DNA from 2 places in the Cellulosilyticum sp. genome. Region 2 is predicted to be linked to the other one. Evidence: a T-box and tRNA genes for the amino acid it is inferred to sense, from the RefSeq annotation. Region 2 holds a T-box; the other holds one or more tRNA genes.

Evidence for each region. The T-box of region 2 lies ahead of pheS (phenylalanine--tRNA ligase subunit alpha). A T-box ahead of a tRNA ligase gene usually reads a tRNA of that ligase, here a tRNA-Phe.
Region 1: it has a tRNA-Phe gene. The T-box ahead of pheS (phenylalanine--tRNA ligase subunit alpha) is inferred to sense a tRNA for this amino acid. The anticodon was not compared.

The regions. Positions count from the first base shown of each region.
Region 1 covers NZ_CEVXFV010000003.1:31,814-36,891, reverse strand. Annotated here, with positions in the region: gene pyk (pyruvate kinase) at 22-1,440, shown strand; gene AC1VAQ_RS01995 (metallophosphoesterase family protein) at 1,517-2,104, opposite strand; tRNA gene AC1VAQ_RS01990 (tRNA-Tyr) at 2,241-2,322, shown strand; tRNA gene AC1VAQ_RS01985 (tRNA-Phe) at 2,353-2,424, shown strand; gene AC1VAQ_RS01980 (L,D-transpeptidase family protein) at 2,589-3,932, shown strand; gene gdhA (NADP-specific glutamate dehydrogenase) at 4,089-5,078, shown strand, end outside.
Region 2 covers NZ_CEVXFV010000005.1:34,498-39,575, reverse strand. Annotated here, with positions in the region: gene pheT (phenylalanine--tRNA ligase subunit beta) at 1-1,353, opposite strand, end outside; gene pheS (phenylalanine--tRNA ligase subunit alpha) at 1,376-2,395, opposite strand; T-box leader at 2,555-2,810, opposite strand; gene AC1VAQ_RS03465 (cellulase family glycosylhydrolase) at 2,860-4,437, opposite strand; gene AC1VAQ_RS03460 (cellulose binding domain-containing protein) at 4,648-5,078, opposite strand, start outside.

The DNA.
Region 1 (5,078 bases), on a different contig from region 2:
ATTTTAAAAGGGGAAATTTATATGCTTAAAACAAAGATTATTTGTACATTAGGACCAGCTACAGATAAAGGGGATGTCTTAGAATCACTTATTCAAAATGGAATGAATGTAGCACGTTTTAATTTTTCTCATGGGACACATAAGGAACATTTAGGGCGATTTAGTATGTTAAAAGAGATTAGAGAAAAATATCATAAACCAGTAGCCGCGCTGTTAGATACAAAGGGACCAGAAATTAGATTAGGTGAGTTTAGTGAGGCACAAGTACAGTTAAAGAAAGGACAGCAGTTTATTTTGACTTCTTTGCCTTGTATAGGAACAGCTGAAAGGGCTACCGTGAGTTATAGTGGGCTGATAGCGGAATTAGAAGTAGGAAAAAAGGTGCTTATAGATGATGGTCTTGTAGAATTGGAAGTGATAGATAAGCATGATACAGCACTTATATGTGAAGTGAAAAATGATGGTGTTATTGGTCCGCACAAAGGAATCAATGTACCTTATACCAAGCTTAATTTACCGTTTTTAAGTGAGCAAGATGAGAAGGATTTATTATTTGCTATTCAAAATGAATTTGATTTTATTGCAACATCGTTTACCCAATGTGCGGAAAATATATTAGATGTAAAAGCTTTTTTAAGACAATATCATGGAGAAGATATAAAAGTAATTGCTAAGATTGAAAATGCAGCAGGGGTAGAACATATTGATGAGATTATTAATGTAGCAGACGGCATTATGATTGCTAGAGGCGATATGGGGATTGAACTGCCTAGTGAAACAGTTCCTGCTATTCAAAAGATGATTATTAAGAAAGTATATGAAGCTGGTAAACAAGTTATTACAGCAACACAAATGTTAGATTCTATGATGAAAAATCCAAGGCCAACACGTGCAGAAACAACAGATGTGGCGAATGCAATTTATGATGGCACGAGTGCTATTATGCTTTCGGGGGAAACAGCAGCTGGCTTATATCCTGTAGAAAGCTTGCAGACAATGAGGCGTATTGCTGAAAAAACAGAAGAAGATATTGACTATATTAAGCGATTTAATATGCAAAAATTAGTGACTACGCCTACAATTACAAGTGCTATAAGTCATGCAACATGTACGACAGCTCATGATATTCGTGCAAAGGCAATTATTACTGTTACCAAATCAGGGCGTACAGCTTGTATGATTTCTAAGTATCGCCCAGCTTGTATCATCATGGGATGTTCGCCTGAAATGCGAGTTGTAAGGCAGCTAAGTATGTCATGGGGTGTTGTACCACTTTATATTAATGAAGAGCAACAAACAGAAGAGTTATGCAGTCATGCGTTGGCCAGTGTTGTAGATGCAGGATATTTAAAGCAGGGAGATTTAACTGTTATGACGGCTGGTGTACCGCTTGGTATATCTGGTATGACCAATATGATTAAAGTTTATAAAGTAGAATAAAAATAAGATGAGCTATTGCACAAGTTGATTGGCAATAGGCTCATCTTATTTTTATATATGTAGGTTGATAGTGTAATTAGATTTCTAAAATATAATAATTGTAGCCATTAATAAGCTGGATATCATTATGTATAATTGAGCGTTTTGCATGAGAAGCGTAGGTTAAATGATTGTGCCCATAGAGATGATAGGTTGGCTTAAGTTTATCATAAACATCATGAAAACATTCGAAACCAACATGGCTAAAGCTACTAGGATCATCGCCTAGACCAAAGGTGGGAGAGTGTGAAACAAAAATATCAATAGGTTTTTTTGCACAGCGAATTAGTTTTTTCACCCTTTTTTGCATTTTAGCTTCTGGGTATTGATAAAATCCGCCATTGTATTCAATCGAACCACCAAGGCCAGCAATACGTATATTTTTGAATGTAACAACTTTGTCTTCAATGCAATCACACCCCTCAGGAGGACACGTGCGATAACTTTTATCATGATTGCCATGAACATAAAAAACAGGAACAGCCAGCATAGTCACTAAAAAGGATAAATAGCTAGATTTCAAATCCCCACAAGAAATAACACAATCTATATCTTTAAAATTATTTTTATCAAAAAAATCCCAGATATAATTACTTTCAATATCTGATACAACTAATATTTTCATAAATTCCCCATCCTTTTCAGCATGATTTGACACTATTATACTATATATTAATAAAATTTAATAGCTTTTTAATTAAAGCAGTATTGACATAATAATTATACTTTGGTATGATAATAAAGAATTAAATAAAGATTTTGGAGGGATTCCCGAGTGGCCAAAGGGGGCAGACTGTAAATCTGTTGCGACACGCTTCGAAGGTTCGAATCCTTCTCCCTCCACTAAATTTAGATTAAGTATTTTAACTTTTTGCCCAGATAGCTCAGTCGGTAGGCAGAGGACTGAAAATCCTCGTGTCGCTGGTTCGATTCCGGCTCTGGGCATTTTTTAGTGTATAAAAATACCCATGTACTTCAAAAAAGGTACATGGGTATTTTTATGTTTAAAATTCAAAAAGGTGGTATGTTTGTCCTATTACATTCATATATATTTTGTAGACAAGTTAGGAAAGCATATGAGGAAGAGTTGGTTTGAATGGAGGTATAAAATGAAAGGTACTAAACAGTTAAAGTTTTTAACAATAGGGATTTTGAGTGTACTCATATTTTTGTGGTGCATGAGAAGCTTTTGCTTAACCTGGGTAGAGGTAAATGATCAGTATGCAGAGATTACAGTGAACTTTTTAGTCCCCATGGAGAGGACGGATATTGAAAAGTATATTCGTATTGAAAGTGAATTTCCTACAGAGACAAATTTTGATTATACCTATGAGTGGCTGAATAAAAGTGTATTATCTTTAAAAGTAAAGGAAAAAAACCAAATTTGTGGGCAAAAAGTAAAAATACATATTCAAAAGGCAAATAGTAATTATGAGTGGATTACGAAGACAGCCCATATACCTGTACAATTTAAAGCACCTGTGCAGATTATTACACCTACAACGGAGTTGTTAATTGCAAGTAATAATAGTTTTCTAGTGCAATTTAATACACCGATGAACTTGAATAAAATTTCAAAATATATACAAAGTGATACACCTTTTACAATTACACCAGCAGAACGAACTGATGAGGATGGCAAGGTGAAAACAGATACAACACGCTTTATATTTACGCCAAATCAAGTCTTAGAAAATAATAAAGAATATAAGATTGCTTTTAAAAAAGGGATGCCATCTAAAAGTGGTAACTTCTTAGAAACAACACAATATGTAACCTTAAAAACAGATGTAAAACCTCAGATTATAAGTACGTATCCTAAAGATCAAGATAAATGGATTGGTTTATATCCACGTATAACGATTACAACAGATAAACCTGTTGTAAAAGCAATTATGCAACTAGGAGAGAATAAAATTACAGGTAAGTTAACAGATTCTTATCATGCAACGTTTGTATTAAGTCAGTTATTAAAACCGGATACAGCATATGATGTAGCTTTTCAGGTGCAAGCAGCTAGTGGGGAGAAGAGCGATGTGAAATATATACGTTTTACAAGTACGACTTTGACTAATAATCGTATATGGTTAGAAATGACAATTGGCACACCAAGTGTAATTAAAGTATATAAAGGAGAAAAGCTTATTCGTGAGATGAGCTGTTCTGTAGGAAAAGATCAATTTGAACCAACTATAGGTACTTACTATTTACAAGGAAAAGAAGAAGTGTATGAAGATGATAAGCATGAAGAAGGTGCGAATTATTGGTTGCCTATTAGCAATCAGTTTGGTTTTCAAGGTGTTATTCGAGATGATAGTTGGCAGATTAAAAACTGTAGTGGTAATACAATTGGTGCAAGAACAGATAGGAACAACATCATTTTAGAGGAAATAGATGCCAAATGGATGTATGAAAACTTGCCAATAGAGGCAATGATAATTATCAGAAAATAGTGAAAAATGCTTTTCCTAAATTATAAAATAACAATTAAATTTAATTTTTTTTAAAAAAACATAAAAATATAATTGAAATTGTATAATTTTATGATAAAATACCATTAGTGGCGCAATAGTCACCTAGGAAAAGTTAGACTATGGGAGGAATTTAGAATGGAATTTCGTACGGAGTATATGCAAGATTTAATGAACAGAGTTGTAAAAAATCATCCAGCAGAACCAGAGTTTCATCAAGCAGTAAAAGAAGTTTTACTGAGCATGGAACCAGTCGCTGAGAAAAACCCACAATATGTAAAAGCTGGTATCTTTGAAAGAATCGTAGAACCAGAACGTGCAGTAATGTTTAGAGTATCATGGGTAGATGACAATGGTAATGTACAAGTAAATAGGGGATACCGTGTACAATTCAATAGTGCAATTGGACCATACAAAGGTGGTCTTCGCTTACATCCTTCTGTAAACTTAGGTGTAATTAAATTCTTAGGTTTCGAACAAATCTTTAAAAACTCTTTAACAGGCTTACCAATGGGTGGCGGTAAAGGTGGAAGTGACTTCGATCCAAAAGGTAAATCAGACGGAGAAATTATGAGATTCTGCCAAAGCTTTATGACAGAACTTTGCAAACATATTGGACCAGACACAGATGTACCAGCTGGTGATATCGGTGTAGGTGGAAGAGAAATCGGATATATGTTCGGTCAATATAAACGTTTACGTAATGAATTCACAGGTGTACTTACAGGTAAAGGTTTAAGCTATGGTGGTTCACTTGCAAGAACACAAGCTACAGGTTATGGCCTTTGCTACTTTACAAAAGAAATGTTAGCAACACGTGGTGAAAGCTTCCAAGGTAAAACAGTTGTTATTTCTGGTTCAGGTAACGTAGCAATTTATGCAGCTGAAAAAGCAACACAGTTAGGTGGTAAAGTTGTTGCACTTAGTGATTCAAACGGCTACATTTATGATGAAAATGGTATCGACCTTGATGCCGTTAAACAAATCAAAGAAGTTGAAAGAAAACGTATCAAAGTATATGTAGAAAATCATCCAAGTGCTAAATATACAGAAGGTTGCAAAGGTATCTGGACAATTCCATGTGATATTGCACTTCCATGTGCAACACAAAATGAATTAGATGGTGAA
Region 2 (5,078 bases):
CACTGTTTTTGCAGCTTGATCTGGTATGAATTCAATAGAGATGAAGTAGTTAATCATTTCTTCTTCTGTAAGGTTTGTCCCTAAGAAGTTGTTAATCCATTCTACATCATATGGAATTGTAATAGGTGTGCGTTTAACTGGGTAAACATCGATTTTACCACTTACAACTTCACCGCTACCTGTCATATTAATAAGCTGTGCAGCTCTTTCTAATGCAAGTGTAATATTGTTTGGATCAAGTCCTTTTGTATATTTTGTAGAAGAATCACTTCTAAGGTTTAATTTTTTAGAAGTCTGACGTACATTGTATCCATTGAAGTTAGCACATTCAAAGAGGATAGTTGTCGTTTCTTCTGTTACTTTTGAATTGTCGCCGCCCATTACACCTGCAAGTGCTACTGCTTTTTCATCATCAGCGATAACAAGCATAGAAGAATCAAGTGTTACTTCATCTTCAAATAAAGTAACGAATTTTTCACCTTCTTTAGCATTTCTTACATGAATGTTGTGACCTGCAAGTTTGTCATAGTCAAAAGCATGCATTGGTTGACCAAATTCAAGTAACATATAGTTTGTGATATCTACAATGTTATTGATTGGGCGAAGACCAGCTGACATAAGGCGGTCTTTAAGCCATTTTGGTGATGGACCAACCTTTACATTTTTGATGATTCTTGCAGCATAACGTGGGCAAAGTTCTTCATTGTGAATTGTTACTGTTGCCATTTCTTCAGCATTTCCAGCTACTTCTTCGACAGTGATTTCTGGGAATTTGAATTCTTTACCGAATGTAGCTGCTGCTTCTCTTGCAATACCTAAAATACTGAAGCAGTCTGCACGGTTAGATGTGATTTCATATTCTACTACTTGTTCACCAAGTCCGAAGTATGGTTTAACATCTACACCAAGTGGCATATCTTTAGGGAAAATGTAAACACCGTCATGTGGTGCATCTTCGATATCTTCTTCTGAAAAACCAAGTTCTTCTACAGAACAGAACATCCCTTCAGAAAGTTCCCCTCTTAATTTACCAGCTTTGATTTTAAGTCCTCCAGCAAGTGTTGCACCGTCTAAAGAAACAGGTACAATATCCCCTTCGTTAACATTTGTAGCAGCTGTTACGATTTGAAGCTCTCTCTCACCATTTACATCTACTTGCATAATGCGAAGTTTATCTGCATTTGGGTGTTGCATAACGCTTACAATTTTACCTGAAACTACTTTTGTAATTTCTTTTCCGCTTTCTTCTACTGCTTCTACTTTTGATCCAGACATTGTCATTGCATCTACGAATGCATTAATGTCCACATCTATATCTACATATTGTTTAAGCCATGACATAGGTACGTTCATTATATTTTCTCCTTCCTACTTCCTAAAATTGTGATAAGAAACGAATATCGTTTTCGTAGAATAATCTTAAGTCATTGATGCCATATTTAATCATGGCAATACGTTCAAGACCTACACCAAATGCAAAGCCTTGATATACTGTTGGGTCAATGCCTGCCATCTCAAGTACCTTTGGATGTACCATACCACAGCCAAGGATTTCAATCCAACCAGAACCTTTACAAACATTACAGCCTTCGCCGCCACATACGAAGCAAGATACGTCAACTTCTGCACTTGGTTCTGTGAATGGGAAGTAGTGTGGTCTGAATTTAACTTGTGCTTTGTCACCAAATAAAGCCTTTGCAAATTCTGCAAGAACCCCTTTAAGGTCACCAAATGTAATATCTTTATCAATTACAAGCCCTTCAATTTGGTTGAAGATTGGTGAGTGTGTTGCATCTACTTCATCAGAACGGTAAACACGTCCTGGTGCAATCATACGAATAGGAAGTTTTTCTGATTCCATAGTGTGTACTTGTACTGGTGATGTTGCTGTACGAAGTACAAGATTGCTATTGAAGTAGAAAGTATCTTGTTCATCACGTGCTGGATGCTCTTCTCCTAAGTTAAGGGCATCAAAGTTGTAGTAAGCTGTTTCAATTTCACGGCCTTCTACGATTTCATATCCCATACCAATGAAAATATTTTGTACTTCTTCTAATGTTTTTTGAAGTGGGTGCATATGTCCTACTTTTAATGTTTTACCTGGCATTGTAATATCTAAAACTTCTTCTTGAAGTTTTTTGTTTTGCTCAGCTTCTTCTAAAGCTACTTTTTTAGCTGCAAGTGTTTTTTCAATTGTTTCTCTTACCTCATTTGCCATTTGACCAATGATAGGTCTTTCTTCATTACTTAAGTCCTTCATGTTACGAAGTACTGCTGTAAGCTCACCTTTTTTACCAAGGTATTGTACTCTAAGCTCTTCTAATGTATTAAGAGTATCTGCTGTCTCAATGCTTGCAATAGCACTGTGTTTGATCATCTCTAATTTATCTTTCATTTCTTAAAGCTCCTTTCTTAGGTAAGTGGCACTGCCACCTTCATTTATTGCACTTTTATAATTGTATGGTAATAAGAAAGTGGCTAGCGCCACGTTCTCGGGAGTAGGAAAGTTAAAAATTGTACTTTACTACTCTATAAAAAAAGCTTCGTCCCTCACAAAAGGGACGAAGCTTATATACTCCGCGATACCACCCTGATTCTCACAAGATTTAGGCACTAAACTCCTAAAAACTCATAAGCACTCAACAGCTCTAACGTAGCCACCGTTATCCTCTACTCTTAACAAATTTAATTTTAAGGATAAAGCTCCAATGTGAAATTCAAAACCAAGCCTTGCCTAAAGTACTTCCAGCCAATGGTACTTTTCTCTGATAGGGTACTTAATTTTTACTATGCATTTTCATTGCTTTTCTATTTTGACAATATAGTACTATTTTACCCTACCTTGTTATTTTGTCAAGCTTAAAATGCATCAATATTCCCTAAAACATAGTCTTTAATAAGACTTACATCTTTTTCATCTACAATGCCACTGCCATCTACATCTGCATTTTTAAGCGCCTTTTCATCAAGTGTGCCTTCATGATTTGCTACATAGCGGTATAAAACGGCATAATCAGTAGAATTAATCTTACCATCTTTATTCACATCACCCTTAACAACATCTTGTGTCTCACCGCTGTCATCGCCGCCTTCTTCACCGCCGCCACTGGTTGTACCATAGTATTCACTTACAGTAATACCATTGGCCCCAAGTGGCACCTCATGGTCAAGGCCGATAAACTTGCCGGCTTCATTTTGCCATAGTGCTGGTTTAAGCAGTGCATATTTATCTTCATCCCATGTCATAAAGTCATAGCCTACAAGCCCGCCTGTATCTCCTGAGTTTGGATTGTAGCACCAGAAGGTATGATTAATTTTGTTTTCAACAATATAATCTCTCAGGTCTTCAAGCCATTGCTGGTTTTTACCGCCATCTAGGAATCCGCCCCATTCACCAATTAAAAGTGGCGCTGTGCCATCTTCCATAATATATGCCCAGTTATCTTTCCAGCAGTCTTCATATAAAGATTCTTTGGTAAAATCACCTTGGAACCAGTCCTGCATATAAACAGTTGGGCCATAATCATGTGGTGAGTAAACAATTTGTTTTTGATAGTCTCCTTCAAGTGTGACAGGGTAATCCTTAACACCTCTTAAGTTACCACCCCACCATGTATAGTAATAATGTGGTTTCTCATATTCATCTTGTGTGGTGTAATCATAACCCTCCATTGGATAAGCTTCTACACCTTCAATCATAATAAGAAGATTTGGGTTAATATCTAAAATTTTAGTTGCAACAACTTCTGCAGCATATTTCCAGTTATTATCATCTTCTGAATCATCCCATTTTGCCCAAAGTGCTTCATGCCATGGCTTACCATGTGGTTCATTTTCAATATCAATAGCTAAAATTGTATCTTCATTTTTGTAGCGCTCAGTGAACCATTCTAAGGACTGATGATAATCTTCTATTGTATAACCTTCACCATACCAAAGTGGATAATAATGTCTTTGCCCATCTGAAGAGGCACTATGTATATCCAACATAATTTTTATACCATTTTGTTTGCATAATCTCACAACTTCATCAAAAAGCTGTAAACTATCCATTCCCTCTAAATCTGGATTCACATAAGTATTTACATTGGGTGTCTTCCCCGTACCATTTTGCCATTCAATAAGAAGCTGTGTGGTTACTGGAATACGTAAAAAGTTAATACCACGATCTGCTATTCCTTTAAGTGCTAAATCCAGTTTAGCTGACCAGATTCCATCAAACATACGTGTATCTGTGTTAAATCCAAACCAGTTACAGCCTGTAAGCCATACTTCATTCCCCTCTTTATCTACGACTTTACTGCCTTTCGTGGTGAGCCAGTCATCTCCTGTTTTGCCCGTTGTCGTCTCTGCCATCAGAGGTGTTGCTGGTAAAAGCGTTGCAGCTGCCATCATGCCACCTAAAGTCATGCTCAATACTTTTTTCATAAGCTTCATTGTGCTTATTCCCCCTTCTATCTTAAACTTTCCTATCTTATACTTTCCTATCCTATACTTTCTTATCTTAAGTTATAGAGAAACCAACTAAAAACTTGAAAGATACATCTAGGTACATAGGTTTCTCTCAATGATTTCACATGACTAAAAATCATGAATAACTAAAATTTATACATGTGAAATCTATCTACATGTGAAATCTGTATTTAACTATTTCGTTTTAAAGCTTATCGCTAATTTATTAAGACTTACATCATTTACAGCGCCTAATTTCTTAAGTGTGAATGGTGCACCTGTAAAATCTTTTTTTGCTTTTACCTTTACAGCCATAAATGCCCCATCTTCTGCAAGTAAGTTTTCCCCTTTTTGCGTACTATCTGCATACATCACATTTAATAGACCCGTGGTCTCATGGAAGCTTGTTATTAAACTTGCTTTCTCTCCATTAGTATCTAAGCTACCTGTAGGCTCAGCTGAGACAAAGTCAAAGGCATCTGTATTTAGGGCTAATACAAAGTCTGCATTATTAATGCCATTTGATGCATTTTGAAGATTCACTTGTAATATAACTTCTTCCCCTGCTGTCGCTGTCACCGTAGGTAACACAACGGCAAAATCATAGTCTGTCGTATCTACCACAT